Latilactobacillus sakei subsp. sakei DSM 20017 = JCM 1157: one gene and its partner. The protein of the gene in region 1 interacts with the protein of each later gene in a pairwise test. Links are inferred from orthologs where the notes say so. Each region holds a gene or a part of one and is shown in the gene's direction. Other genes may lie near its edges. The genes, in order: tsaE and rlmB.

What was found.
Region 2: the proteins of tsaE (region 1) and rlmB interact in binary tests that used the Escherichia coli proteins (3 or more experiments, as listed by UniProt). The link is inferred for Latilactobacillus sakei subsp. sakei DSM 20017 = JCM 1157 from one-to-one orthologs.

What each region holds. Positions count from the first base shown.
Region 1 is NZ_AP017929.1:1,110,853-1,125,775, forward strand. What follows is about bases 7,897-10,848. They hold tsaE (tRNA (adenosine(37)-N6)-threonylcarbamoyltransferase complex ATPase subunit type 1 TsaE), read left to right. Parts: upstream 7,897-9,116; coding sequence 9,117-9,581; downstream 9,582-10,848. Other genes in these bases: pta (phosphate acetyltransferase), read left to right, coding at 7,974-8,960; LEUCM_RS05595 (GNAT family N-acetyltransferase), read left to right, coding at 9,571-10,098; LEUCM_RS05600 (DMT family transporter), read left to right, coding at 10,110-10,848. In the rest of the region: LEUCM_RS05535 (ECF transporter S component), read right to left, coding at 1-110; thiD (bifunctional hydroxymethylpyrimidine kinase/phosphomethylpyrimidine kinase), read right to left, coding at 100-894; LEUCM_RS05545 (aminotransferase-like domain-containing protein), read left to right, coding at 1,007-2,434; LEUCM_RS05550 (beta/alpha barrel domain-containing protein), read left to right, coding at 2,438-3,109; LEUCM_RS05560 (hypothetical protein), read left to right, coding at 3,889-4,734; LEUCM_RS05565 (DUF554 domain-containing protein), read right to left, coding at 4,806-5,537; LEUCM_RS05570 (LURP-one-related/scramblase family protein), read right to left, coding at 5,666-6,184; LEUCM_RS05575 (Cof-type HAD-IIB family hydrolase), read right to left, coding at 6,191-7,078; LEUCM_RS05580 (uracil-DNA glycosylase), read left to right, coding at 7,194-7,883; more of LEUCM_RS05600, read left to right, coding at 10,849-11,018; LEUCM_RS05605 (3'-5' exonuclease), read right to left, coding at 11,353-11,889; LEUCM_RS05610 (exodeoxyribonuclease III), read right to left, coding at 11,925-12,689; murB (UDP-N-acetylmuramate dehydrogenase), read left to right, coding at 12,818-13,729; LEUCM_RS05620 (cation:proton antiporter), read left to right, coding at 13,789-14,923. UniProt on the Escherichia coli protein: Required for the formation of a threonylcarbamoyl group on adenosine at position 37 (t(6)A37) in tRNAs that read codons beginning with adenine.
Region 2 is NZ_AP017929.1:775,218-790,188, forward strand. The notes cover bases 4,058-7,057. They hold rlmB (23S rRNA (guanosine(2251)-2'-O)-methyltransferase RlmB), read left to right. Parts: upstream 4,058-5,113; coding sequence 5,114-6,001; downstream 6,002-7,057. Other genes in these bases: cysS (cysteine--tRNA ligase), read left to right, coding at 4,058-4,723; LEUCM_RS03875 (Mini-ribonuclease 3), read left to right, coding at 4,720-5,127; LEUCM_RS03885 (NYN domain-containing protein), read left to right, coding at 6,005-6,538; LEUCM_RS03890 (sigma-70 family RNA polymerase sigma factor), read left to right, coding at 6,616-7,057. Outside these bases: DNA repair protein RadA, read left to right, coding at 20-1,384; LEUCM_RS03865 (PIN/TRAM domain-containing protein), read left to right, coding at 1,415-2,527; more of cysS, read left to right, coding at 3,317-4,057; more of LEUCM_RS03890, read left to right, coding at 7,058-7,176; rpmG (50S ribosomal protein L33), read left to right, coding at 7,302-7,451; preprotein translocase subunit SecE, read left to right, coding at 7,461-7,640; transcription termination/antitermination protein NusG, read left to right, coding at 7,738-8,286; LEUCM_RS03910 (alpha/beta fold hydrolase), read left to right, coding at 8,693-9,550; rplK (50S ribosomal protein L11), read left to right, coding at 9,676-10,101; rplA (50S ribosomal protein L1), read left to right, coding at 10,200-10,889; ade (adenine deaminase), read right to left, coding at 10,947-12,689; LEUCM_RS03930 (NCS2 family permease), read right to left, coding at 12,705-14,063; LEUCM_RS03935 (acetate/propionate family kinase), read right to left, coding at 14,257-14,971. UniProt on the Escherichia coli protein: Specifically methylates the ribose of guanosine 2251 in 23S rRNA.

The sequences.
Region 1 (14,923 bases):
GTGACAAAACCTTTAGTTGCTGGGACGGGAATGATGAATAACATAGATAAAGAAACGGTGAGGGCCGTTAGAATCGCAATAACGGGTATTTGACGCTGCTTAAAATTCATATGAGCCTCCTTGGCGCACATTACCGAAGCCATGGCGCAGTTGAATCCCATTTTGAATCCCGTGATAGACGAATTGTTTAGCCGCTTTAACTGCGGGATAAACGGCATGACCGCTTGCAATTTCAGCCGTAATGGCGGCTGATAGGGTACAACCAGCACCGTTGCGGGTTGCGCTAGTTAAGCGTGGTGCGCTGAGGTAGTGGTTAGTTGTGCCACTATGCAACAAATCGATGGCGTCATCACCAGGGAAACGTTGTCCACCCTTGATAACGACGTGTTGTGGCCCGAGAGATTGGATAATGGTTGCGGCTTGTTCCAGTTCTGCCCGTGTCTGAATCTGGGGCAAGCCACTTAGTATTTGGGCTTCAACTAGATTAGGGGTTACGACTAGGGATTGCGGCAATAAGAATTCCTTCAGACTATCTAGATAGTGTTGTTGCAGCTTATCAGTGGTTTCTTTGAAGGCCAAGACCGGATCCGTGATGATTTGCAAATGCGGTTGTTTTTGTAAAAGATGACCAATTTTTTCAAGTGTCGTGGCATCGTTGATTAAGCCAATTTTGATAGTCGTTAGTGGCACGTAATGCAAAATGGCTTCAATCTGGGCTAATACCGTTTCGGTTTCGATATTCTGAATTTGAAAAGTTTGATCCGGCATGACCGTTGCGAGGCAGGTCACAGCACTGACACCGAAGTGACCAAAGGCTTCGAAGGTTTTCAAATCCGCCTGCAAGCCACCGCCACCCAATGTATCAGAACCAGCAATAGTTAGAATGTTTGACATAAGCCGCCTCCTTTTGGTTATATTAACCTTAACGGATAGTGTGCGGTGACAAAAGAGCCAATTGGCTTGTTTTTTTACCAGCCAATTTATACACTTAAAGAGAGGTGAGGACTTGATAGATTGGGCACGTTATTTACCAGCACAGAAACCAAAATATTTAGCGATTAAAAAAATGGTGATTAATCTGTTAGAGCAGGGGTTATTATCGCCAGGCGAACAATTACCGGCAGAACGGTGGTTAGCAACACAATTAACAGTGAATCGCTCGACTGTGACGCGAGCGTTTGATGAGCTGACAACAGATGGTATATTGGTGCGGCGTGTTGGTAGTGGGACTTTCGTCAGTCAACAGGCTGGTGAACAACAAGCACAGCGGCGCGTTAATTGGCATACGTATTTAACGTCGCAACCTTTTCAAGTTGGGCAGGCTAAGCGTCTAGCACTGCAACAATTAATTGCACAGCAACCCGCCGATTTAATCGATGTTTATTCGAGCGACTTACCAGCTGATTTGATGCCGCAATTCCAATTTCCACCGTTAACGTGGCAAGATTTTAACCAAGCTCAAGAAGCAGAAACACGACTTGGTTATGCCCCATTGTTAACGGCGATTAACCGCTTGAATCAGGAGAATCAAAAATTGGTGCTCCCTGAAGGGCAACTTTTACTGACAGCGGGTGCGCAACAATCGCTCTTTCTAGTATTACAGGGTTTATTGGTACCGGGGGATGCAGTGGCGGTTGAATCGCCATCGTTTTTCCATGAAGCAACCTTATTTGAGGCAACGGGGATTCGCTCGTTTGGTGCACCGCTCGATGCAGAAGGCATTCAATTGGCTGCGCTGGAGCAGCTGATTGTAAAGCATCGCATTAAATTAGTCATTCTCAATCCAAATTATCAAAATCCGACGGGTCAAGTCATGAGCTTAGAACGACGACAGGCGGTTATTCGGCTTTGCCAGACTTATCAAGTGCCGATTGTTGAAGATGATGTTTTTGGTTGGTTACGCTTTGAAACGACGCCAGCCTTGCCAACGCTCAAGCAACTTGATCCTGAAAATGTGATTTATATGAGTTCTTTGTCCAAGATCATGGGTGCCAGCACCCGAATTGGGTGGGTCGCCGCAACGCCGCAAGTGATTGACCAATTGGTGCGTGTTCAGCGGGAAATGGATTTGGTTCCGAGTATTATGTCGCAAGTGATGGCGGCCTTGGCAATTCAGGAGCCGCATTTTCAAACGCAATTAGTCACGTTGCGTCAACAACTACAGACAAGGGCACAGCAGACGCAACAGTTTTTGGCGCGTGCATTACCTGACTGGCAGTTCAGTGTGGCCCAAGGTGGTTTTTATATTTGGGGGACACGAGCAGTTAAACCGTATGCACTAGCACCATTTGTTGCGTCGCATGTGGCACTAGCACCAGGCACATTATTTGGTGCGCACCAGGCTGCTTTTCGAATTAATTTTGCGCGTCTCAATACGTCTCAACTAACGGCATTGGCGCAGCGATTACAACAACTTTTAAATGAGGAGGACTGATTAATGACAGAAAAATTTATACCGGAAATTTATACACCACTTAAAACGAGTGTTGTTGGACCACCCGCAATTGCGCGCCAAGTTGGTGGTATTAAGATTTTAGGCCAAAAAATTAAAACGTTGATCTTCACGACTGACGTAGCAATCGTCAATAATACCAATGCGGATGCTGTATTAGCTGTTTATCCTTTTACACCACATCCCGCGGTAATGAATGCCATCAGTAATGTCGCGACCATTCCAGTTTTAAACGGGATTGGCGGCGGATTAACATCTGGTAGTCGCTCCGCATACATGGGCTTATTGGCGGAAGCGGCTGGTTCAATGGGTGTGGTGGTCAATGCGCCAACTTCTGTTGAGACCATTAAAATGATTAATAAGGTAGTGGATGTGCCAATCGTCGGTACGGTTGTCTCCGAACGTCAGAACTATGCGGCCCAGATTGAAGCCGGGGTTTCAATTCTCAATGTAAGTGGTGCGGCGAAGACACCAGCGATTATTAAAGCGATTCGCCAAAAATACCCTCAGATTCCAATCATCGCGACAGGTGGGCATGATGAAGAGGCCATTCTAAGTACGATTGAGGCTGGCGCCAATGCGTTGACCTATACGCCGCCGACTAACGGAGAGTTATTCGCTAAGAAAATGGCGGATTATCGTGCAGATTTAGATTAGTTGAAAGTTGACGATTTGTGAATTCCCCCGTATGCTTAAAGGATATTGAAGGAGGTTTTTGAATGATTCGTCAAGCAACAATTGAAGATGCACAAAGTGTCTTACCCATTATTAATATTGTTTTTGAAGAAATGGAGATGCCACTTTTTCAGGAGATACCGCTCGAAAATCTATTTAAGATCTTAAAACAAGCATTTGAGATGCCAGAATACCGGTATAGTTATGCTAATACGCTTGTTTATGAAGAAGACGGTGAAATATTAGGGATTATCGTTGGTTTCCCAGAAGAAAAGGAAGCCCACATCGATGATGTATTAGCACCACTTTTCCCACAAATCGGTTTACCTGAAGAAACTCGCTTTTTCACGGATAAAGAAGCCCAACCAGGTGAATGGTATTTAGACACACTAGCTGTGGCTGAACACGCACAAGGACGTGGTGTTGGGACCGCACTTTTGAAGGGCTTTACCTGATTACTTGAAACAACGCGGCGAGAAGATGATCAGCCTCAGCGTCGATTTACAAAATCCCGGTGCTAAGAAATTATACGAGCGCATGGGTTTTGTTAAAAAAGGTGAGCTAATGATTGGTGATCACCGTTATGAACATATGGTCAAAGCTATTTAATTTAAAATTTTAGAAAAAGGCTCGGACAAATTTACGTTTGTCCGAGCCTTTTACTTTAATAATAGCGATGATATACTAATACGAAAGTGGTTTAACACGTTAACTATAGAACGGTAGAATTGGAGGATCATTTAGAAATGAAGTAAAAAACGATGCGCTGGGCAAGGGGCTGTTCAATTGGTTGCCTAACTATCATGTTGTTATTTGGTGTACTTATTTTAACGATGTGTCATGTGCCAAAAGCAGAATACGGATCATATATTACGGCAGGTAATCGTTACTATCGAACAGTGCTGGGGATAGCACCCAAGATAACACACGATTGGATGTTTGCTGATGAAGACGGCGGGTTTGATATAACCGTTAAATTGACGAAAGAGCAACGTAAAAAGGCTTTAACAAGACTATATATGAAATCAATGTCAGGAGATAGTGAATATTCATTTAGGGGCACTTCGACAACTCCTAATATTGTTGGCTTATCAAAACAGGAAACAATGCTTTTGGAGCAGTCCAACGAATATTCAGAATTCAATCAACCAGTTTCTGAAATGCTGAGTGGTTTATTAGAAGGAAGTGCCGATAGAACAGAAATAAATGATTTGACCAATGGCGGGGAGATTCGCTTTTACTCAACTGAACTCGCTTTTTGGCGTCGTTTTTTAGAGCATTATACGTGGCTAAAGACTAGACCATTCAAAGAAAGAATCCAGTGGCTAAGTCGACAGACGAATAGTAGAACCTATTTTTATATTAAAAAATATATTCCGGTAAAAGAAATGTCAACGGGGATGCTCGCTAATTTGATTGAATCCGACGATGAGGGACTATCTGAACCAATGATGAAGCAATATTTACCCATAGAAATAATTCGGAATTTTCCAGTGGGTAGTCTTTATGAAATTGAACTTGAGAATCAGCAGTCTCGCAATTTATATGAGTCAAATGAAGCACACGAATTGATTAAAAGTCGGTATGAGTATCCGGTATCGTATTGATTACTAACCTAAAAAACGTTATTAGCACGAATGCTAATAACGTTTTTTAGTTTGGTGACTGAATCTTAATTTTACGATAACAGCGGCATGATCACCGTGGTCCATAGCCAGCTAAGTGGCATGACGAGGATCATTGCCGGGATCATATCCGCAATGGGAAACTCTTTAATTTTAACCATTCGGAAACCAGTTGCGAGCATTAAAAAGCCACCACAGGCTTTGAAATCGGCAATCATGGTAGGTGTGGTTAATGGGAAAATTAATTTAGCGAGTAAGAAAATAATATAGAAGATGATAAATTGCGGAATGGCAATGGCTGAAACGACATACCCTAAGTTGCAAGCAAAAATCGCTGCGGTGAAGAAATCGAGCACTGATTTGGAAATAAGGATGGTGCTATTACCAGTCATACCGGCATCGAGCGTACCATAGATACCGGTGCCGCCTGCACAAAATAAAACGATGACGGTTACGAGGGCTGAAATAAATTCAGCATCTGTCAAAGTTGTTTTACGAACTGGAAATAGTTTTGAAATGGGCTTTTCCATTAAGATGGCGCCACGATCAATCCAGTGACCGAAATGAACGGCTAGTCCAATGCCAGTCCCTAAGACAATTGCGAGGATAACGGCCGGCATATTTCGCATGACGACAATTGCGTTGATGCCCATTCCCATTGAACAAACGCCGAAGATTAAAGTGATCTCTGTTTTGAATCTAGCGGATAGTTTATCACCCAATAAACCACCGATAATACCGCCGAATAAGACGGATAATGAATTAATAATGACGCCAGTTGGCATTGTAAAGACCCCTTTAATTTTAAAAATAACATATTCAACTATACCAATTAAAAAAAGGGGACGCAAATTTTTATGAATTTAACGTTGGGCAACAAAAAAGTCACCGCTTTTGACGGTGACTCATTTGTTTAACTAAAGCGAAGCGTGTTAGGTGCTAATTTACGAATGAAAGCCTTCGGTTGTGTATACACCCAATGGTTTAAAACGGCTGCAATCAAGATACAAGAGACCTGATCTGCATCTTCCGCAATCGCTAATTTAAAAGTAGGCCCAGCACTTGTCAGGATGATATTAGTTTGCATGATGGTTTGGGTATGGTAGATAATGCGGTATTGATTCTGAATTAGGTCGCCCATGATTAGCCAGTTGAGATTTTTAACATAGACGAATTCATGCCAAACACCCCAAATCTTCTGGAGGCTGCCGATTGATTGGCCGTTTTGAAATAGTTCAAAACTGGGTGAAAACCCGAGTGATTTCTGTTTGATTTCACCGAGTAATTCACCCGAAAGCCGGTAGAGTGAAAAGCCATCTTGGCGTAAGCCGCGACTGCCGACTAAGAGGAATAAGGGCCGTTGGTGGTCATCCATAATCGTTGAGACCCCTTTTAAGGCACTTGCTTGATGCTTAATGTATAAATCAGGCATAACCTATCACTTCTTTTCGGCTGCTTGGTTAAGATCAATGGCGTGATAAATGGCTTGGGCAACGCCGTCTTGTGTGTTTTTAGCGGTATGGTAATTAGCTAAGTCGGTAATTGTGGGCACTGCGTTAGCCATCGCAACGCCAATGCCTGCTGCTTCGATCATGGAATAATCATTGAGATTATCACCAATCGCCATTGTTTCAGACATTGGAATTCCTTTTTCCTTGGCATAGGCTGCAAGTGCAATCCCTTTTTGCGCGTTGATGTGGTTGATTTCGATATTGTTGCTAGAAGAGGAGGTGACAATTAAATCGCCACGTTCTTCACAGAAAACCTTCACGGGTTCTAAATCCGCAAGACCTTTCGTACTGAAAGCAATAATTTTAACAATTTTGATGGTTGGATCAGCAATAATGCCGGCATAATGATCATCGACATAGTTGATATTCATTAATTCTAGACGCGCTGCAGCTAAGGCAACGGCAATTTTATAACTAGTATCAGGATTGAGGTCGACTAATAGATCGGCCACGTTTTGAATGCGATTGACCTGGCTGTCAGAATAGTTCCCGGCAGTGGTCATCAATTCAAAATAGTAACCACTAGCGCGTAATTCATCCGTAACTGCCACGACAGTAGCGGGTTCAATTGGAATGTTGATGACTTCGTTGCTCAATTGATCGAAGACTTGGGCGCCATTCATGGTAATTAAGGCTGGTTTGATACCACCTTCAGCCATTAGCGGAAGTGCTTCGTTGCGACTGCGCCCGGTAGCGACGATGAATTCAATACCAGCGTCTTGAGCCGCTTTGATGGCATTGATGTTACCGTCAGAAACCTGCATTTTATCATTTAAAAGGGTACCGTCCATGTCAGATGCGATAAGTGAAATCAATTCAATTCCTCCTGAAAACGTATTTTTAAAGACTTAGTTATATCTTAGCATGGGAGGGCACTTTCTTCTAGCAACTTGTGTTAAAACAGGATAAACTAATCGATGAGGTGAAAAAATGAAAACAATTATTCATAATGATTGGCAAACCGTCTTAGAACCAGAGTTTGCCAAACCTTATTATGGTCAGTTGCATCAATTTTTGAAGCAAGAATATGCGACGACTACGGTCTATCCGGAAATGCACCATATTTTCCAAGCTTTCGAGTGGACGCCATTCGAACAAGTCAAAGTTGTGATACTGGGTCAAGATCCTTATCACGGTCCACATCAAGCGCATGGCTGTAGTTTCTCAGTATTGCCAGGGGTTAAAGTGCCGCCATCATTAAAGAATATCTATAAGGAACTACAAACGGATGTCGGTTTTAATCCTGTTAATCATGGCTATTTGAAGGCCTGGGCAGATCAAGGCGTGTTCCTATTAAATACTGTGTTGACTGTGCGAGCCGGTGAGGCCAATTCTCATCGCCAGCAAGGTTGGGAGCAACTAACTGATGCGGCGATTGCGGCCTTGTCAAAACGCGGGCACGTGGTCTTTATTTTATGGGGCAATGCGGCTAAAGCTAAACGGGTCTTAATCGATGAAAGTCAAAATGCGGTGTTAACGGCTGTTCATCCAAGTCCGCTAGCAGCCTACCATGGCTTCTTTGGCTCCAAACCATTTTCACAAACAAATCAGCAGTTAAAACAGTGGGCAATGACGCCCATTAATTGGCAATTACCACAAGACGTTTCTGAACAAAAGTAAAACGCTCTCATTATTGACTTGTCGGACGATAAGAAACGTTGTATGATTGTATCAGATTATAAATAAAACGCTTTTATGGAGGTTACTATTTTGGATTTATTTGAAAGTTTGAAAGCAAAAATTACGAGTCATGATTTTAAGATTGTTTTTCCTGAAGGAACAGAACCTAGAATTATTGGTGCAGCAGCCCGTTTAAATGCTGATCGAATTTTAAAACCAATTTTAATCGGGGATGCAGCTGATATTCAAAGCATTGCATCTGCCAAAGGGTTTAACCTCACAGGGATTACAATTATTGATCCTAAAGCGTATCCTCAAGCAGATTTTGACACAATGGTAGCAGCTTTTGTTGAACGTCGTAAAGGTAAAGCAACGGCGGAACAAGCCCAAACTATTTTACAAGATCCTAATTACTTTGGCACAATGATGGTTTATCTTGATTTGGCCGACGGGATGGTCTCAGGTGCTGTTCACTCAACCGGTGATACAGTCCGTCCAGCTCTTCAAATTATTAAAACAAAACCTGGCATCCAACGGACAAGTGGGGCCTTCATCATGCAACGCGGTCGCGACAATGAACGTTATTTATTCTCAGACTGTGCGATCAACATCAATCCAAATGCACAAGAATTAGCAGAAATTGCAGTGGCTTCAGCACGCACGGCTGAATTATTTGATATTGATCCTAAAGTGGCACTTTTGAGCTTCTCAACAATGGGTTCTGCCCGTGGTGAAGAAGTGACAAAAGTCCAAGAAGCAACGAAGATTGCCCAAGAATTAGCACCTGACTTAGACATCGACGGTGAATTACAATTCGATGCCGCTTATGTCCCAGTAGTTGCTAACCAAAAAGCACCAGATTCAAAAGTCGCTGGGCAAGCCAACGTCTTCGTATTCCCAGAATTACAATCAGGGAACATTGGCTACAAGATTGCCCAACGTTTCGGTAACTTCGAAGCAATCGGTCCAATCCTACAAGGCTTAAATAAACCAATCTCAGATTTATCACGCGGGAGCAACGAAGAAGATGTTTACAAGTTAGCCATCATCACAGCTGCCCAAGCATTACAAAACTAGAGTGTCTTAGCATTTAATCAAAGAGGCTTAGGATAATGGTGACGTTATCTTAAGCCTCTTTATGTTTGCTTTTGAGAATCTTCGGATAGCAATGCTTTCCTCACTTGTTATTTTTCGGTATAATGCAGACAAAGAGTCAATAGAATGAGGCGAATTATGTTAGAATTTCAAACAACGCAACCAGAAGAAACGATTACGATTGCTAAAAAATTAGGCCGCCAATTGCAAGCAGGCGATGTTTTACTACTCGATGGTGATTTGGGTGCCGGTAAAACAACTTTCACTAAGGGATTAGCGGAAGGTTTGGATATTAAACGGTATATCAAAAGTCCCACGTTTACTTTGATTCGAGAATACCCAGATGGCCGGATTCCACTTTATCATATGGATGTTTATCGGTTAGAAGAAACCGGCGCCAGTGATCTTGGTTTAGAGGAATATTTTGATGGGGATGGCGTTTCAGTCATTGAATGGAGTCAATTTATTGCTGATGAATTACCAAGTGACTACTTGACGATTCATTTCAATAAAAATGATGACGACGATCAAATGCGGACACTTGTTTTTGAACCGCACGGTGCGCGTTACACGGCCTTGGTTGAGGCTAGTTTTGACAACTAAATCTTTAGTAATTCGGCCTGTGCAGGTAACGGATGCACGGGCTTATTTATGTTTTTTAAACCAAGTGGTACAGGAAACGCCATTTTTACCAATCGCAGCGGAAAACTTGGCGATGTCTGAGGCGTTTTGCGAACTGACGTTACGAGCCGTGCTTGATAGTTCAACTGATGCTTTATGGGTGGCAGTTGATGGGGCTAAGATTGTCGGGGCTGCTCGGCTTGTGAGTGAACCCGAACCAGGCTTGCAACACATTGGCGAAATAAGTGTTGCCGTTTTAAAAGTATACTGGCGACAAAAAATTGGCACACAATTGTTAGACGCACTATTACAAGCAATCAGCGCTAGTGGACAACCGCGCCGAATCGTATTAACAGTTCAAGCACGTAACCAAGGTGCGATTCAGCTTTATCAGCAATTTGGTTTTCAAATTGAGGCCAAACTAGAAGCGGGCTATTATGATCCGGCAGTTGGCATGCTGCCAGTATTGCAAATGGTGCGCTTGATTAATATAGAGTAGGAGATTTAAACGTGATACAACAACGGAGAAAAGGGATTTATTTAGCAATTTTAGGCTCAATTTTTTGGGGTATTCAGGGGCCAGTATCACAATGGCTATTTACAGATACACCAATTGCACCAGAGTGGTTGATGGGCGTCAAAATGGGGTTATCAGGGCTCTTCTTATTAGGTTATGCATTCAGTAAGCAACCGAAAACTGTCACAGCAGTTTGGCGGCAACCGCGAGATGCTGGGCGACTATTGGCTTTTGCTATTTTAGGATTATCGGCTGTCCAGTACGCTTATTTTTTAACAATTCAAGCTAGCAACGCACCGACTACGACGATTTTGCAACAATTAGGGACCGTCATGATTATCATTATCAGTCTTGTGATCTATCATAAGACACCTAGCCGAACCGAATTAATCGCTGTTATTGTCGCTTTATTGGGGACTTGGTTATTGGTCACTAAGGGGCAACTCACTCAGTTATCGATTTCAGGCGCAGCATTAGGCTTGGGCTTGTGTCTTGGTTTCTCAGGTGCATTAAATACGTTAATCCCAGGTAAATTATTTCAGAAGTATGATACGTTGGTGATTGTGGCCTGGGCAATGCTAATTGGAGGCGTGTTATTTAATGTGATTCATCCATTTTGGGTGGATGCACCACCAATGAACATGCCCACAATCATCAGTGTGTTATTCATTGCCATTTTTGGGACAGCTTTGGCTAACCTTTGCTTTTTAGGGAGCTTGAATTACATTACCCCCACAACAGCCGGTTTATTGAATACTTTTGAACCGTTAGCTGCGACAATTGGGACAGTGTTATTTTTAAAAACGAGTTTCAATCATTGGGAAGTCATCGGGGGCTTGTTGGTTATCAGTACAGTTTTCATTCTTAGTTTTGGAAATCGCCGGGGAATCAGCAAAAAATAAGTTAACGTAATAAAGTAAATGTGGTACAATTATTAGTGGATAAAAAGCTATTTAATCATTAGTGCGATTGCTAATGGTTAAATGTATTAATGACACACCTTAATGTTGATTTAGCTTTAATCCACCATTGCTAATAAAGAGGCTATCAGTAACCATTTCAGTTACTGATAGCCTCTTTTGTTGGTAGGATTAAATCGCTTTGAAGGGCATGCTATTTAAAACGTGCGTTCAAAGCTAACTTCTCCATCTTGCTACGTATTGCAAATAATCGACTAAAGTCGCTTACTCACAACACTATGCAAGTACTCGAAGTTAAACCACTTTGAAGGGCACTCTAGCCGATTATTTTCGTGACCTGTTTTAGTGGGTCTGTGCCAAACTCTTGTGCTTCTTTAATCAGAATTTTGGCGCATGCGATACTGTCAGCTAGTGCATTGTGGTGATTTTCGAGTGGAATTTCTAAGTTGGTACATAATGTATTTAACTTATGATTTTTAAATTGGGGATAAAGCCGACGACCAGTTGTTAAAGTGTCGAGGGCTAAATAGTGAGGTTCTGGGATGTCGTAGTGTTGGAGTGTGCTACGAAGGACACCGATATCAAAGGTCGCATTGTGCGCCACAACTAATTTTTGCGGTGTGAAAAAAGGTGCGATGTGTGGCCAAACTTGATCAAACTTAGGGGCTTGGGCCACATCATCTTCATAAATACCGTGAATCTGGCTATTACGGCTACTAAAATAAGTTTCGGGTTTAATAAGGGTGTAAAATTGATCGACAATTTGGTCGTTACGAACAACGACTAGTGCAATTGAACAAGCACTGTCGCGTTGACCATTGGCGGTTTCAAAATCCATTGCAACGAAATTCACTGTTTCTACCTCGCTTTATTTGAAGTTTGCTTATTCTAAGCGAATAAATCTTGTGTGTCAAGTTCTACGGGACAATGATCTGAACCATAGATTTCCGTATGGATTTTGGCATCCATTAATTTTGGTTGGAGCTCGTCAGAAGTGATGAAATAGTCAATCCGCCAACCGGCATTGTTATCGCGTGCATGGAATCGATAGCTCCACCAAGAATAAATATCGGCTTGTTCAGGATAAAAATAACGGAAGGTGTCTGTGAATCCAGATTGAAGAAGTGTCGTCATTTGGGCCCGCTCTTCATCAGAAAAGCCAGCACTCTTGTGGTTGGTTCGATCGTTTTTCAAATCAATTGCTTCATGCGCCACGTTTAAATCGCCGCAGAAAATAACCGGTTTTTGCGTGCCTAGTTGTTGCACGTAAGTTCTAAACGCGTTTTCCCAAGTCATGCGGTAATCTAACCGTTTTAATTGATTTTGCGAATTAGGGGTGTAGCAAGTGATCAAGAAAAATTGAGGGTATTCTAATGTAATTACACGGCCCTCATGGTCATGTTCAGGTTGTTGAATACCGTAAGTGACATTGAGTGGTTCATGTTTCGTGAAAATAGCCGTACCAGAATAACCTTTTTTCTCGGCATAATTAAAGTATTGATGGTAGCCAGGTAAATCAAGTTCAACTTGACCAGCTTGCATTTTTGTTTCTTGTAGACAGAAAAAATCGGCATCTAATTGTTCAAAGGTAGTCATAAAATCCTTTTTTAAAACGGCTCGTAAGCCATTAACATTCCAAGAGATAAATTTCATAGCGCTTCGCCTCGTTTCTATCCTATATTTTAACGGTCTATGAGTAATTACGCAAAAGAAGTGTTGACTGTTCAATTACGGTCTACTTTGTTAAACTAGAATAAGATTATTTGAGAGGAACGACAGCCGTGTTAAGTCAAATCAACGCATTTTTAGAAGCAAATCAAACAATTAATGTTAAAACCAATGAACCTTTAAGTAAATATACCTTCACCAAAACCGGTGGTCCGGCTGATTTATTAGCCTTACCAACGTCAGTTCCTGAAGTGCGCCAACTATTAGTAGCCGCTAAGCAGAATCAATTACCAATTACTGTGATCGGGAATGCTAGTAATTTAATCGTCCGTGATGACGGGATTAGTGGCTTAGTGATTATCTTGACCGCCATGGATCAAATCGATGTGCAGGGCACAACTGTGGTTGCACAAGCCGGAGCTGGGATTATCCAAACCTCTGAGGCTGCCTATAGTGGTAGTTTGACGGGGTTAGAATTTGCGGCTGGGATTCCTGGAAGCGTTGGGGGCGCGGTATTCATGAATGCTGGGGCATACGGTGGTGAGATTAGTGATGTCTTAACATCTGCCGAAATTTTAACGCAGGATAATGAAATTGAAACGTTAACGAACGTCGAATTAAATTTCAGCTACCGGCATAGTTTAATCCAAGAAAATGGGAGTATTGTATTGTCAGCCCGTTTTGAAATGGCTAAAGGTGTTGCACCAACCATCCGCGAGAAAATGGATGAGTTAAACGCATTACGCGCTGCTAAACAACCGTTGGAATATCCTTCATGTGGGAGTGTCTTTAAACGACCAGTGGGCCATTTTGTGGGGCCTTTAATTCAAAAAGCAGGCCTTCAAGGACATCAAATTGGCGGCGCACAAGTTTCAGAAAAACACGCTGGTTTTATTGTTAATCGTGGCGGCGCAACTGCCACTGATTATTTAACGTTAATTGCGTATATTCAAGAAACAATTTGGCACAAATTCGAAGTTCGCCTTGAACCAGAAGTGCGAATTATCGGTAAAAAATCAGAATAGTGAAAATGGGGGCCAGTCATTGTACGACCCCTATTTTTGCATGAAAGTGAGGGATTTAGATGGCTATCATTGAAGCTGTTATTTTGTTAGTGATGCTGTTGATTGTCGCTAATATCATCGGTCACTATGTACCACGACTACCGGTCAGCCTGATTGAAATTGGGTTGGGCTTGCTGGTGGCACTACTTTTTTCAGTTGAGATTCCATTAAAAACAGATTGGTTTATGTTAGTGTTTGTCGCGCCGTTGTTGTTTAACGACGGCCGCCGGTTTCCTAAAAGGGAATTATGGGCGCTGCGAGGACCGATTATTGGAAACGCGATTTTCTTAGTATTTGTCACTACATTGATTGGGGGCTTAGCGATTCATTTGCTAGTGCCTAAGTTGCCATTGGCGGCGAGTTTTGCGTTAGCCGCTATTTTATCACCAACGGATCCGATGGCGGTCCAGTCGATTTCAGAACAAGCTGACTTGCCGCCACGTGTTTTACATTTGGTTAGTGGCGAAAGTTTAATTAACGATGCCAGTGGCTTGATTAGTTTTAAATACGGGATTGCCGCTGCGGTAACTGGCTACTTCTCGATTCAACAAGCTGCCGGTGATTTCTTATACATCAGTATCGTTGGCGCAATTGCTGGGATGTTGTTGATGTATGCAATTCATTTTATTCGACTGTTTATGTTGCAACAAGGGATTGAAGATGTTGTTTTCCACACCGTCTTGCAGTTGATTACCCCCTTTGTGATTTATCTAGTGGTTGAAGATTTACTCCATGCCTCAGGTGTGATTGCCGTGGTTGTGGCTGGGATTATTAGTCACGCAAGTCGCAATATTTACTTGGATTATTTACCAGAATTAAAATTAGTGACGGAACAAACTTGGTCGATTGGTGTTTATTTATTGAATGGCCTTGTCTTTTTAATCTTAGGGATTGAATTACCAGTTGCGATGAGGGGGACGGTGCATAGTCCACTGATTAATACGGGAGAAGAAATTCTCCTGGTATTAGCGGTTTGGGGAATTCTAATTTTAATTCGAACCTGTTGGACATTAAGTTACTTGTTGTACACCAACAAATCGAATCCGAAGCAATTAAAAGATAACCTTAAAATTTCAGTCCTTTCAGGGCTTTCAGGTGTGCGAGGAGCCATTACGATGGCCGGGGTGCTTTCTGTACCGACTGTGCTTGCTGATG
Region 2 (14,971 bases), 340 kb from region 1 along the record:
GGTAGTAAAGGAGAATCTTGTGGCTAAAGTTAAAACGCAGTTTGTCTGCCAGAATTGTGGCTATAGTTCCCCCAGATTCTTGGGGCGCTGTCCGAATTGTGGTGCTTGGAACCAAATGGTTGAAGAACGTGAACAACCAGCCGCAGCGGCAAAATCAAATTTCACAATTTCAGGGCGCGCCACTGAACCTGAAAAAATTAGCACCGTTAATATCCAAAAAGAACCCCGTGTTAAAACGGAATTAAATGAATTGAATCGTGTTTTAGGTGGCGGCGTTGTGCCGGGTTCACTGATTTTAATCGGTGGGGATCCTGGGATTGGAAAATCAACCTTGTTACTACAAGTTTCAGGGCAACTTGAAAAAGTGGGTAAGATTTTATACGTTTCAGGTGAAGAAAGTGCCTCACAAATTAAGATGCGGGCGAATCGATTAGGGGTTAATGGCGATCAATTGTATCTGTATCCCGAAACGGATATGGGCAATATTCGCCACCAAATTGAAACGCTCAAACCGGAATACGTCGTGATTGATTCGATTCAAACGATGAGTGAACCAGAAGTGACTTCCGCAGTCGGGAGTGTTTCGCAAGTTCGCCAAGTAACCGCAGAATTGATGCGGATTGCTAAAACGAATCAAATTACCATCTTCGTGGTGGGACATGTGACGAAGGAAGGGGCGATTGCCGGCCCTAAGATTTTGGAACATATGGTGGATACCGTGTTGTACTTTGAAGGTGACACCCATCACACTTACCGGATTTTACGATCTGTTAAAAACCGGTTTGGTTCAACCAATGAAATCGGGATTTTCGAAATGCGGGAAGCGGGCTTGCAAGAAGTCGCTAATCCATCCGAAATTTTCCTTGAAGAACGACTAGCCGGTGCGACTGGCTCAGCAGTTGTGGTTTCAATGGAAGGGACAAGACCAATCTTGGTTGAGTTACAAACTTTGATTACCCCAACCTTGTTCGGGAATGCGAAACGGACCTCTTCAGGGTTAGATCATAATCGGGTGTCATTGATTATGGCGGTTTTAGAAAAGCGGGCGAGTTTGATGCTTTCAAACCAAGATGCTTATCTTAAAGCAACCGGTGGCGTTAAGTTAGATGAACCAGCGATTGATTTGGCGATGGCCGTTTCAATTGCTTCCAGTTATCGCGATAAAGAAATTCCACCAACCGATTGTTTTGTCGGTGAAATTGGCTTGACGGGTGAAATTCGGCGGGTCAACCGGATCGAACAACGCGTTGGCGAAGCGGCGAAGTTAGGTTTTAAACGGATTTATGTTCCTAAAAATAATTTGCAAGGTTGGGATCCACCAACTGATATTCAAGTCGTTGGGGTCACAACTATTGCAGAAACTTTAAAAAAAGTATTCAACTAGGCATAAGTTGGTGCGAGAGGAGGTTTTATGATGCAACAAAAACCATTAACTAAAAGAAGAGTGTTAGGAATTGTCTTTGTAATTCTAGGGGGTGCTTTAGGGATCACGGCCTTTCCGGAATTCTGGCGAGTTGTTCATTTAGAGTTAGTCACATATCTCAATAATGGCATTACCAATGCCGTGTTAGGTGCAATTATTTTTTATCTTTTATTCCTGGTGTTGGCTAATCCGATGTTACGGGCGATGCGTCAATTGGAAAAGGCGTTGTTTAAACAATCACCTAGTTTCCTATTATTTGGGAGTGTTTTTTCATTAATTGGCTTGTTATTAGCGAATGTTGTTTCAATTCCGTTATACCGGATGCCGATTTTTGTTCTGAACACTGTTGTGCCAATCCTATTGATGATTGCGCTTGGTTACTTAGGCTTCAAGGTGGGGACGACCCGCTTAGATGAATGGCGTAAGTTCTTACAACCTAAGAAGCGTAATGCCGATGTCTTGGAACGCAAAGTAGACGACAATTTCCGCAAGTACAAGATTTTGGATACGAGTGTCATCATTGATGGTCGGATTAAGGAAATTGCTAAGACCGGCTTTATCGAAGGCACGTTGATGGTGCCGAACTTCGTATTACATGAATTACAATTAATTTCCGATTCTGCAGACAACTTAAAACGGGCGCGTGGTCGTCGTGGTTTAGATATCTTGAATGAATTACAAAAGGACGAAAGTTTATCTGTCGAAATGTACGATGGTGATTTCGAAGATTTAACGGAAGTCGATGGCAAATTAGTCAAGTTAGCGAAGTTGCTAGACGGAATTGTGGTCACAAATGATTACAACTTAAATAAAGTCTGTGAATTCCAAAACGTTCCTGTGTTTAATATCAATCAATTGGCCAATACGTTGAAACCAGCTGTCTTACCTGGTGAAGCGATGACTGTCACAGTGGTCAAAGCCGGAACCGAACGTCAACAAGGGGTCGCTTACCTTGAAGACGGGACGATGATTGTTGTTGAAGATGGCCAACATTATCTTAATAAACCATTAGATGTGATTGTGACAAGTGCCTTACAAACTGCTGCTGGGCGGATGATTTTCGCCAAACCAGCGCATCAACAAAAAGGCTTGAATGAAAAATAAGCATTCAGATGACTTTACACGGTCACCAATAATCGGTATTATTGAGACTAACTAAATTGTATAAATTGATGAAGAGAAGAAGTAGATTAGCCGGATTTTCAGAAAGCTTCTGGGCGCTGTGAAGAAGTAATTGGGTTAATCGAAATGCACCTTGGAGATGCTAGTAGACTTTGGCTACTAGTCGGGACACCGTTATCTGCTTGAGGCATTTTTGCGAAGAAAAGTGGAACCACGCTCAACCGGCGTCTTTTGTTAATTAACAAAGGGCGCTTTTTATTTGGAAGAGTGCTTTTTCAGGCGGTTATCTCCTGAGGATTAACACAGAATGGCGAATGATTGCTGTAAGTAATCGTTTGACATTCAGGGTTAACCGGAGGGAGATGCCTGAAAAGGCACGTTTAAAAGAAGAGTGCAACAGCGGGCGCTTATATTTCGAGCATTAACTGGATTTGACGAATTGGCGATGTAATCGCCGGTTTGGTAAATTTGGTTAAGCACAGAAATATGCCTGCAGGAGCACGTTTAAAAGAAGAGTGCTCTTGGATGCGGTCAGCAACTGAGTATTAATAAAAAATTACGAATAATCCCGGTTTTAGGATTATTTGTAATTTTAGATTAAGCGGAAGTTGTTGCAACCAAAAAGCACGTTTAAAAGAAGAGTGCGTCATTAACGGGTAGCTTTTGAGCATTAGCACAGTGTTGTGAATGACCGACAGAGTCGGTCGTTTGCAATACATAGCTAAGCGGAAAAAGCTGTTAATGAAAGCACGTTTAAGAAAGGAAGATTCGATGCTTACTGTTTATAATACCCTCACACGCCAAAAAGAAACGTTTAAACCCCTTGAAGAAGGCCGCGTTAAGATGTATGTCTGTGGGCCAACTGTGTATAACTATATTCATATCGGTAATGCGCGTAGTGCGATTGCGTTTGATACGATTCGCCGCTATCTCGAATACCGCGGTTATCAAGTTGATTACGTTTCAAACTTTACGGATGTTGACGATAAGATGATTAAAGCGGCTAACGTGGAAAACATCACCGTGCCTGAATTAGCGGACCGCTACATTGCGGCCTTTAAAGAAGACACTAAAGCCCTCAATATTGAACCAGCAACGCTTAATCCACGAGCAACTGATAATCTTGAAGAAATCATAGCGTTTATTCAAGATTTGATTGCTAAAGATTATGCTTATGCTGTTGACGGCGATGTTTATTACCGGGCTCGTAAGTTTAAGGCTTATGGTCATCTTGCTGGTCAAGATCTTGATCAACTCGAACAAGGTGCCAGCGAACATACAGCTACTGAAGAAACCTTGCGTAAGGAAGATCCAATCGATTTTGCCTTATGGAAAGCTGAAAAAGGCAACGAAATTGCTTGGGAATCACCTTGGGGCAAGGGCCGACCTGGCTGGCACATCGAATGTTCCGTGATGTCGACTAAATACTTAGGCGATACGATCGATATTCATGGTGGCGGCCAAGATTTGGAATTCCCCCATCACGAAAATGAAATTGCCCAAAGTGAAGCCAAGACTGGCAAAACCTTTGTGAACTACTGGTTACACAATGGGTTTGTAACGGTTGGGGATGACGATCAAAAGATGAGTAAGTCACTTGGCAATTTCGTGACGGTTCACGATTTGATTCAAGAAGTTAATCCACAAGCATTGCGTTTCTTGATGAGTAGTACGCAATACCGGCGGCCAATTCGCTACAGCCAATCATTGTTGGCAGAAGCCCAAACTAATTTGGATCGCTTGAAGACAACACTTGATAACCTGGCTTTCCGTCAAGCAACGGCTGAACCAGGCGAAGATCAAATTGTGATGGATAAGGCAGCTGAATTGGAAACAGCTTTTGTCACAGCGATGGACGATGATTTTAACGTTCAAAACGGCTTAACCCAATTGTACGAACTTGCTAAATTAAGTAACCAATATTTGGAACAGACAACGGTTCAAGCCGATACATTAACGTCATTGGCAACTCGTTTAACGCGACTATTAGCCATTTTTGGTGTTGCGTTTAAAGCGGACCAATTATTGGATACAGAAGTTGAAAGTTTAATTGAAGAACGCCAAGCCGCTCGAGCAGCTAAAGATTTCGCCAAGAGTGATGCGATTCGGGACCAATTGAAGGATCAAGGGATTATTTTGGAAGATACACCACAAGGAATGAGATGGAGACGCGCATGAAAAATGCTTTACAACTAAACGGGATTGCCTTAGCTTACATGGGGGATTCAGCCTATGAAGTTTACGTGCGGGCCCATTTATTAGAACTCGGCTTAACCAAACCTACTCGCTTGCAACAAGTCGCAACACACTATGTGTCTGCTAAAGCGCAAGCTGCTTTGATTGGTTTGATGATCGATGATAACTATTTAGCAGAAGAAGAAATGAATATTTTTAAACGCGGTAGAAATGCCAAAAGTTATACGAAAGCCAAGAATACGAGTGTTTCGACTTATCGGACCTCAACTGGCTTTGAAGCGGTTTTTGGCTATCTATACTTAACTGAACAACAAGAGCGCGTCGCTGAATTAGCCCACTGGTGTATTCAACAAGTCGACGCTGGGAGGACCCATGAGAAAAAATAATAACCAATCTTATAATCAGAAGAATAATGAATTTAATAGTCGTCGGACGGCTAAAAATACTGCTAAGCCAACACGGCGCCCAGCTAACAAGAAACCAGCAGCACCTGTAGAAGAAGCAGCGGTTGAAGAACAAACTGATTTCGTCATCGGGAAACATGCTTCTTTAGAAACATTGAAGACGAGCGACGCCAAGAAGATTAACAAAATCTTCCTTCAAGATGGTTTGAAAGCTGACTTCGTACACGATGTCGTTAAATTAGCGAAAGAAAAACGATTGATCATCCAAAATGTGCCTAAGAACAAGTTGGACTTATTGAGCGATCGTCAAAATCACCAAGGGATTATCTTAGCAATCGCACCGTTTGAATATGCGAGTGTTGATGATATTTTTGCTAAGGCCAAAGCGCAAGAAGAAGAACCTTTTATCTTAATCTTGGATAACTTGGAAGATCCGCATAACTTGGGTTCAATCATGCGGACAGCTGATGCAGTTGGTGTACACGGAATTATCATTCCAAAACACCGTGCTGTTGGATTAACATCCACAGTTGCTAAAACGTCAACGGGTGCGATCGAACATATTCCAGTTGCGCGCGTCACGAACTTAACGCAAGAAATCAAAAAACTTAAAGACCGCGGTCTCTGGATTTTTGGCACCGACATGGCCGGCACCGACTATCGTAAGTGGGATGCTAAGGGCCCAATCGGTTTAATCATTGGTAACGAAGGCAAGGGGCTTTCACCAATCGTTAAAAAAGAAGTTGATCAAACTTTGACAATCCCAATGGTGGGTCACGTGCAAAGTTTAAATGCCAGTGTTGCTGCGGGGGTTCTCATGTATCAGGCTTATAATAGCCGTCAACCTTTGGTATAGCTTATGAAAAAGCAGATTTTAATTGCAGATGGTTATAATATTATTGGTAATTGGCCTGAATTAAATAAGTTAAAGCAAAATGATCACTTGGCAGATGCGCGTGATAGTTTATTGCAAACATTATCGGAGTACCGGAAGTTTCGCGAAATCGAAATTATCCTCGTCTTTGATGCGATGTATGTGCCAGGGATTAAACAAAGCTATGAGCAATATAATCTTGAGGTCGTTTTTACTGAAGAAGATGAAACCGCTGATAGTTATATTGAAGCCTTAGCTGGTAAATTGATGTCACCAATTAATCAGGTCACCGTCGTTTCAAGCGATCAAGCTGAACAATGGACAATCTTTTCGCGGGGGGCTTTGCGGGTATCTTCGCATGATTTCTATCGCGAGATTAAGCGGACGCACCGCGAGATTGACCATGACGCTAAACGTTATCACAGTAAGGTGATGCAACGTAATCGGCCGTGGAATGACGATCAATTAGAACGTTTAGCGCAGATGCGCGACCAATTGAGTGACGAAAAGACTGATTAAACAGGCGTTCGCTTACAGATTGGGCAAACTCTTGCTAAAATAACAGTATGGTTGTTGCGTGAAGGGAGTTTCGGTCAATGGAACAAACAAAGCGCGACGAACTGCTGATTGCAGCAGTGGCTCAGAATGATTCACAAGCACTAGATGTATTATTCAAGGCGTATTTGCCGATGGTGTATCACACCGTGGCGCCATATTATATCCGGTTATTCGATGAAGACGATTGGTTACAAGAAGCCCGGATTGTTTGTTACGAAACTTGCCAATGTTACGATTGTCAAAAAGGCAAAAGTTTTGGGAGTTTCTATAAATTACGGTTTAAAAACCACATTTTAAATTTACTACGACGAGAACTCGCACAAAAACGGCGAGGTGATCGTCAGGCAGTATTGATTGCGGAGCGGCCGGAACACGACGCGATTTCAGAAGATACGATGACTTACTATCAATCGCAGTTTGAATTGAGATGTTATCTTGAAACGCTGTCGCCTTTTGAATTAGTGTCGTTTCGGGTGCTGACCGGGCAGCTTTCAATTGATGAAGCTTGTTGCCAACTCGATTGTACGATTGACCAGTTGAAACGAGGCCAATCAAGGTGCCAGACTAAGTTAAAACGGTATTATCAAGAGAATCGTTAACCAAAAGCGGTGGGACCGGACTAAACGGGTTCACCGCTTTTGTTGATGGATTCTAAGATTGACAGGTTCGCCTGCACATGATAAAGTGAATGGGATAAACATCACTTAGAGAGGGGCTTTTAGTCATGGGTGTTAAGAAAGTCGCCTTAGCCTGTACTGTCTGTGGTTCACGTAACTATTACGTTGCTGAAAACAAGAATCGGACAGAACGTCTAGAGTTAAACAAATATTGTAAACATTGCGGACAATACGCACAACATAAAGAAACACGTTAACATAGGAGGATGAAGATGATTAAGTTTTTAAAAAGCGTTGTTGAAGAAATGAAAATTGTTACTTGGCCTAATGCCAAACAAACGCGTAAGGATACATCAACTGTTGTGATGACATCAGTTTTATACGCAATTTTCTTTGGCGTCGTTGACTTAGCAATTCTCAAACTTCTTGAACTATTTATTTTTTAAAACTAGCTTAATGAAGCTGGTTTTGCTATACTTGTGGCAAGCAGAAAACTTCGCGTGGTCGGAGTTTTTTTATTTTGGTATTTAAAGGAGAACAAACATGGTTGAATCACTCGAAAAAAGCTGGTACGTATTACACACTTATTCAGGCTACGAAAACAAAGTTAAGGCGAACTTAGAATCTCGTGCCCAATCAATGGGAATGGAAAACAACGTCTTCCGCGTTGTTGTACCTGAAGAAGAAGAACATGAAATCAAAAACGGTAAGGATAAAGTTGATATGAAGAAAACTTTCCCTGGCTATGTTTTGGTTGAAATGGTGATGTCAGACGAAGCTTGGTTCGTTGTTCGGAATACACCTGGTGTAACTGGCTTTGTTGGTTCTCACGGTGCCGGTAGTAAACCAGCCCCATTATTGGACGATGAAATTAGCCAAATTTTACGTCAATTAGGCATGAGCACACGTCATTTGGATGTTGAATTCAAAGTGGGCGAATCTGTTAAAATCGTTGATGGTGCTTTCTCTGGTTTAGTTGGTCAAATTACAGAAGTTGACGACGAAAAGATGAAGTTAAAAGTTAATATCGATATGTTCGGCCGTGAAACGGCAACAGAATTAGACTACGATCAAGTAGACGAATTAGTTTAGAGTGCGCCATAAGCCGGGTATATCCTGAGGACTAACAGAGAGTGGCGAATGATTGCTGCAAGCAATCGTTTGGCATTCGGCGTTAGCCGCAAGGATATGGCTTATAGAACACGTTTAATTAAGAGTGCATTACCAGTGGTTAGCTTTTGAGCATTTGCCAACTTGGCGAATTGGCGATGCAATCGCCGGTTTGATAAGTGTAGCAAAGCACAGAAAGCTACTGGTAAAAGCACGTTTAAGTAATAATCGAGGGACCGTGACAAAAGTAATTTTTGTTGCGGTCCCTTATTTGATAGTCGAATATTAATAGTGGAAACGTGCTTTTTGAAACTGACTTCTGTGCTAATGCTCAAAGTCAAAGCGTTTCAAACGCACTTCTTATTTTAGACAGAATGATGTGATGAATATGTGGCAGATTATTAATCAGTTATTAGCAGTCATTGTTATTTTAGTTGTGGCAGCAGTGAGTTTAATTGGGCTCGATTATTATAAATTAGCTCACGTACAGCATCACTGGTGTCCACGACTAACGCATTATGAAACAGCACCGACGTTGTTTATCCACGGTTATCGGGGTAATCGGTATTCTATGGGGCATTTATTGATGCGTCTGCAAAAAACGGGGGTCGCCAAAAAAGCGTTAGTTATCAAAGTTGCTGCCGACGGGACCTTAACGTTTAAAGGCCCACAAGAATTGACGGCCAGTAATCCGACGATCCAAGTCCTATTTCAAAATAATCACGCTGATGTGCAGGATCAAGTTCGCTGGCTCAGCCAAATTGTGGCTATCTTGAAAAAAGATTACGACGTAACCACGATTAATTTGGTGGGACACTCGATGGGGGCCATCACAGTATTACGTTACTTATTAAAGCCGACTGCCGTGCCAGTTAAAGCAGTCGTATTACTAGCAGCACCGGTTAATGATCCGTCGATTGGGCCGGATACTGCAACGGTCTTTTGGAGCGAATTAACGCAACGGGGACCACGCAAAAAAACGGCCAATTATAATTATTTGGCCAAACGAGTAGCGCATTTTCCAACGGCAATTAGTATTTTGAATGTCGCTGGCGAATTGTTGGGCACTAGCCGTCACGACGGCTCAGTGGCCGTTGATAGCAGTTTTGCGCTGCGTAGTTTATTGCGGGGGCGAATCGACCGGTATCAAGAAATGCTCGTCAGAGGTGCCGGTGGGGCTCACAGCATGTTGCACGAAAATCGGTTAGTCGATCAGGCAATTAGTGATTTTTTGTGGCAAGACTAATTTTAAAAGAGCTTGCATTTTTCAGAATTGATTGGTATATTATGAGAGTATGTTTTCATACACTAGTGGGAGACCAAATATAATGGCCATCTTAACCACATCACGGACTTAAGGAGGTATGTTTCGTGGCTAAAAAAGTAGCAAACATCGTAAAACTTCAAATTCCTGCAGGTAAAGCAACTCCAGCACCACCAGTAGGTCCAGCTTTAGGTCAAGCTGGTATCAACATCATGGGCTTTACAAAGGATTTCAATGCACGTACAGCTGACCAAGCTGGTTTATTGATTCCTGTTGTCATTACTGTATACGAGGATCGGTCATTCGATTTCGTTACAAAGACACCACCAGCAGCAGTTCTTTTAAAGAAAGCTGCAGGTGTTCAAAAAGGTTCTGGCGAACCAAACACTAAGAAGGTTGCAACTGTAACTAAAGCTCAAGTGCAAGAAATCGCTGAAACTAAAATGCAAGACCTAAACGCTGCAGACGTTGAAGCTGCTATGCGCATGGTTGAAGGTACTGCAAGAAGCATGGGATTCACTGTCGAAGGTTAATTCATGCTTGACACTTTCAGTCGGATTTTCAATGAAAGTTGAAAAATCAAGTGGGAGGTCAAAAACCGTTCACCACAATTGCAAGGAGGAAAACCCTAATGGCTAAAAAAGGTAAAAATTATTTAGAAGCTGCAAAACAAGTGGATGCTGCTAAAGCATACACTGTTGAAGAAGCAATCGACTTAGTAAAGAAAGTTGATTTTGCAAAATTCGATGCATCTCTTGAAGTTGCATATCGTTTAAACGTTGATCCTAAACAAGCTGATCAACAAATTCGTGGTGCTGTCGTACTACCAAATGGTACAGGTAAGACACAACGCGTTATTGTTTTCGCTCAAGGCGAACAAGCAAAACAAGCTGAAGCTGCTGGTGCTGACGTAGTCGGTGCAGAAGATTTAGTTGAAAAGATCCAAGGCGGCTGGTTAGACTTTGACGTTGCCGTTGCTACACCACCAATGATGGCTCAAGTAGGTCGTTTAGGCCGTGTCTTGGGACCTAAAGGCTTAATGCCTAATCCTAAGACTGGTACAGTTACAATGGACGTTACTAAAGCAGTTAACGACATTAAAGCTGGTCAAGTAGCATACCGTGTTGATAAAGCTGGTATCGTTCACGCACCAATCGGTAAGGTATCATTCGATGCTGCTAAATTAGTAGAAAACTTTAAAGCTATGCAAGACGTGATCATCAAAGCTCGTCCTGCTTCAGCTAAAGGTCAATACATTACAAGTTTATCAGTTAGCTCAACATTTGGCCCTGGTGTCAAAGTTGATATTGCTAGCTTCTAAGTTGGTAATGCAAAAAGCGCTCATCCTTTCGGATGAACGCTTTTTTTGTGCCGTTGATTAGGCATTGATATCAATAATTTCAAATTTAGTCACATCGACTAAGCCTTTATCAGTAATTCGTAAGTTTGGAATCACATCGAGTGGCATTGCGCCGAGTTTCATAATCGGATCAAATTGGGCAGTGACGTTGAGTTGTTCATGACAAATGGTATTAAATGCTTTTTGATGGGCGATGAGTGAATCAATTGATTCAGTACTCATTAAACCACCAATTACAAATGGAAGGGTTGCGATTACCTGACTATTTTGAACGGCAACACCGCCACCTTGGCAAGCTTTGAGCGCATCGATGGCCATGACCATATCCGCGTCGTTAGTGCCGACAACGACTAAGTTATGGCTGTCATGGCCGATGCTGGTAGCAATCGCGCCATTTTGAAGGCCAAAGCCGCTTAAAAGGCCAACCCCGACATTGCCGGTTAAATGATGTCGTTCAATCACGGCAACTTTAACGATATCTTCGCTAGGATTGTAGTGAAAATCACCATCTGCATCGTGTGTAACAGGCAAGACAAGGTTTTGAGTGCGACTAATGCTTTGTAAGCCAATCACGTGGGCTTTGTCGCTGATGAGATTGAGATTTAATTGATCAGCTGAAAAATTGTCGAGATGAACGGTTTCTAGAAGATCATAAAAGCCGGCGACGGAATCATCAGTTGTTAATAAGTAAGCGCCGTTTGCAGCAATCTTTTGACCATCAATAAAGGTTTGGTTAACGCTGAAGTGTTCGAGGTCGTCGACCAATAAGAAATCAGCTTTGAGACCAGGCGCAATACCACCACGATCGCTGAGGCCGGTACATTGAGCTGTGTTGATGGTGGCCATCTGAATGGCGGTTAGCGGATCAATTCCGTTTTGAACGGCGACACGAATGCTTTCGTCCAAGTGGCCAGTTTCGCGAAGGGTAACAGATTGTAAATCGTCACCACAGAGGCAACAGAAGCGTGCGTTTTGAGGCGTAACGCCTTTTAAAAGCGTTGGCATATTCTTAGAAACTGTCCCGTAACGGAGGTAAACGTACATACCACGACTGATACGATCGAGCATTTCATCAACTTGTGTGCATTCGTGATCGTTGTGAACTCCTGCGGCTGCATAAGCATTGAGACCTTGACCGTGTAATGCGGGTGAATGGCCATCAATCATTTTATGTGCGTTAAGTGAAACTAATAATTCATCTAAAACGCCATCGTCGGCATTGACGACGCCGGGATAATTCATGAATTCGGCAAGGCCATAAGTTAGTCCTTGGTCGTAAGATTGTTTAATCTCATCTGCGGTAATGACAGCACCAGATGTTTCGAGGGTTGGATTTGCAGCAGGCACACAGGACGGCATCGTATACTTGATGTCGAGTGCTGTATTTTTGGCAGAAGCAACCATGTATTCAAGACCGCGCATACCGGCGACGTTGACGATTTCGTGGGGATCGGCGAGAATGGTGGTCGTCCCATGCGGTGTCACGAGTGAGCCGAAAACGGCGGGTGATACGTTAGCTGATTCGATGTGAATATGAGGATCAATCAAACCGGGTACGACGTATTGACCGTGTGCGTCAATAACATTGTCGGCTGTATAAGCTGCGTCAATTCCCAGAAAACGGCCATCGGCGATAGCGAGAGTGCCTTCGATGATCCGGGCGTTATAGACATCGACAATTTTAGCATTTTTGATGATTGTGTCGGCTGGTTTGCGACCGGCAGCTTGATCGATGAGTTGCTTTAAAGTTGATTTATCCATATTAAAAACTCCTTTTTATTTACCGGGTAATTCGTGCATTGTAAAGAGTAAGACTAAGAATAAGAGGGCAGCAACGTACATAATCGGATGCACTTTTTTACCCTTACCAGCCGCAATCATTGTGATGGGGTATGAGATTAAACCAAAAGCCAAGCCGTATGAGATATTGTAGGTTAATGGGACACAAAGGATGATCATAAAAGCAGGGAATGCTGTTTCAAATTCAGACCAATCAATGTTGGCGATTGATTTAATCATGAAGGAGCCAACGATAATTAAAATGGGAGCAGTTACTTCAGATGTTACAACTGCTAATAAAGGTGAAAAGAATAAACTAAGAGCGAACATGATGGCGACAACGACTGCGGTAAAACCGGTACGGCCACCAACGGCGATCCCGGTTGAAGATTCAATATAACAAGCAGTTGGCGTTGAGCCAAAGACGGAACCGGCAATCATTGAGGTTGAATCTGCGAAGAGGGCTTTACCGACTTCTTTAGGCATTTTGTTATCTTTGATGAAGCCGGCTTGTTGGGCTAAACCGATCACGGTCCCAGTTGTGTCGAAGAACACGCTGAAGAAAAAGACGAGAACAACGACCGCCATTTGAACTGAGAAAACATCCTTAAGATGAATGAGAGACACACCGAAAGTTGGTGCGAGGCTAGGAATTGAAGAAACAACACCGGTTGGCATTGCGATTAAACCGGTAACGACACCCATGATGGCAGTAGCGGCTAACCCAATGAAGAGGGCGCCAGGAATTTTACGAGCGAGTAAAGCGACTGTTAAGATCAGACCGAAGACGGTTAACCAAACATGCGGATTAGACCAGTTAGTGATGGTAACGAAAGATTTGGCGCTGGCAACCACTAGACCGCCTTGTTTTAAACCGGTAAAAGCGATGAATAACCCAATACCAACAGCCATCGCAGATTTGAGATTGGCGGGAATGGCATTAATCACCACTTCACGAACTTTTAAAACAGTGACAAGCATGAAGAGTAAGGAAGCAACAAAAACACCGGCTAAAGCTGTCTGCCAAGGAATGCCCATGCCTAAAACAACAGAGTAGGCGAAAAAGGCGTTACTACCAAGTCCGGGGGCAACTGCGATTGGGTAGTTGGCAATGAGGGCCATTGCTAAACAACCGACGATACCGGTAAGTGCTGTGGCGACAAAGACGGCGCCTTTATCTAAACCAGCATCTCCTAAAATTGTAGGGTTTACGAATAGGATGTATGACATCGCGATGAAAGTTGTAATCCCGGCGATGATTTCAGTCTTAAGGGTTGAACCACTTTCCTTAATTTTGAATTGACGTTCTACCCAATTCGTTCGTGTTTCTGATATAGAATCAACTCTCTTGTCCATAATGCACCTCTTAATTTATTTGAAATAAGAACTATTGCCTTATTGTACACCAAAAGGTCTTATTTTTTAAGACTAAATACGAAAAATCATAAAAATAATACAATTAAAGTTCGTTTATTAATACAAAAGCGAATTATTTAGGTACAAAAATAAGCATTTAAGGTGTAAAACCTTAAATGCTTATCGATTAAATTTAAACGAGTGCTTGAACTTGTTTGGCAATCGCTAATTCTTCATTAGTAGGAATCATCAAGACCTTGATAGCTGAATCGTCGGTACTAATTTGACGCGCACCATGGCCTTGTTCATTCCGTTCTGGATCAATCTTAACGCCTAAAACGGCTAAGCGGTCGCAGACATCAGCGCGCATTTTAGCATCATTTTCACCAATTCCGGCTGTGAAAGTAATGACATTGGCACCGCCAAGTTCAACGTAGTAGCTACCGATAAATTTAGCAGCAGAAGTGATGAACATATCATAAGCTAATTCGGCACGAGGATTAGTCGCCAATGATGATTGGATATCACGCATATCAGCAGAAATACCTGAAACGCCGAGAATTCCTGATTCTGTATTTAAGAGCGTGATGATTTCGTCGGCACTCTTATTTAATTCATTCATTAAGAAGGGAACAATAGCAGCATCTAACGAACCAGCACGAGTGCCCATTGGAAGACCTTCAAGTGGGGTGAAGCCCATTGATGTATCGACTGGTTTGCCATTTTGGCTAGCTGTGATTGAAGAACCACCACCAAGATGTAGGGTGATCAATTTTAAATCTGCGACTGGTTGGTTTAAAAAGTCAGCTGTTTCTTGTAAGATATAGCCGTGACTAATACCGTGTTCGCCGTATTTACGGATTTGGTATTTTTGGCTATCTTCATAAGGAAGTCCATAAAAACTGGTT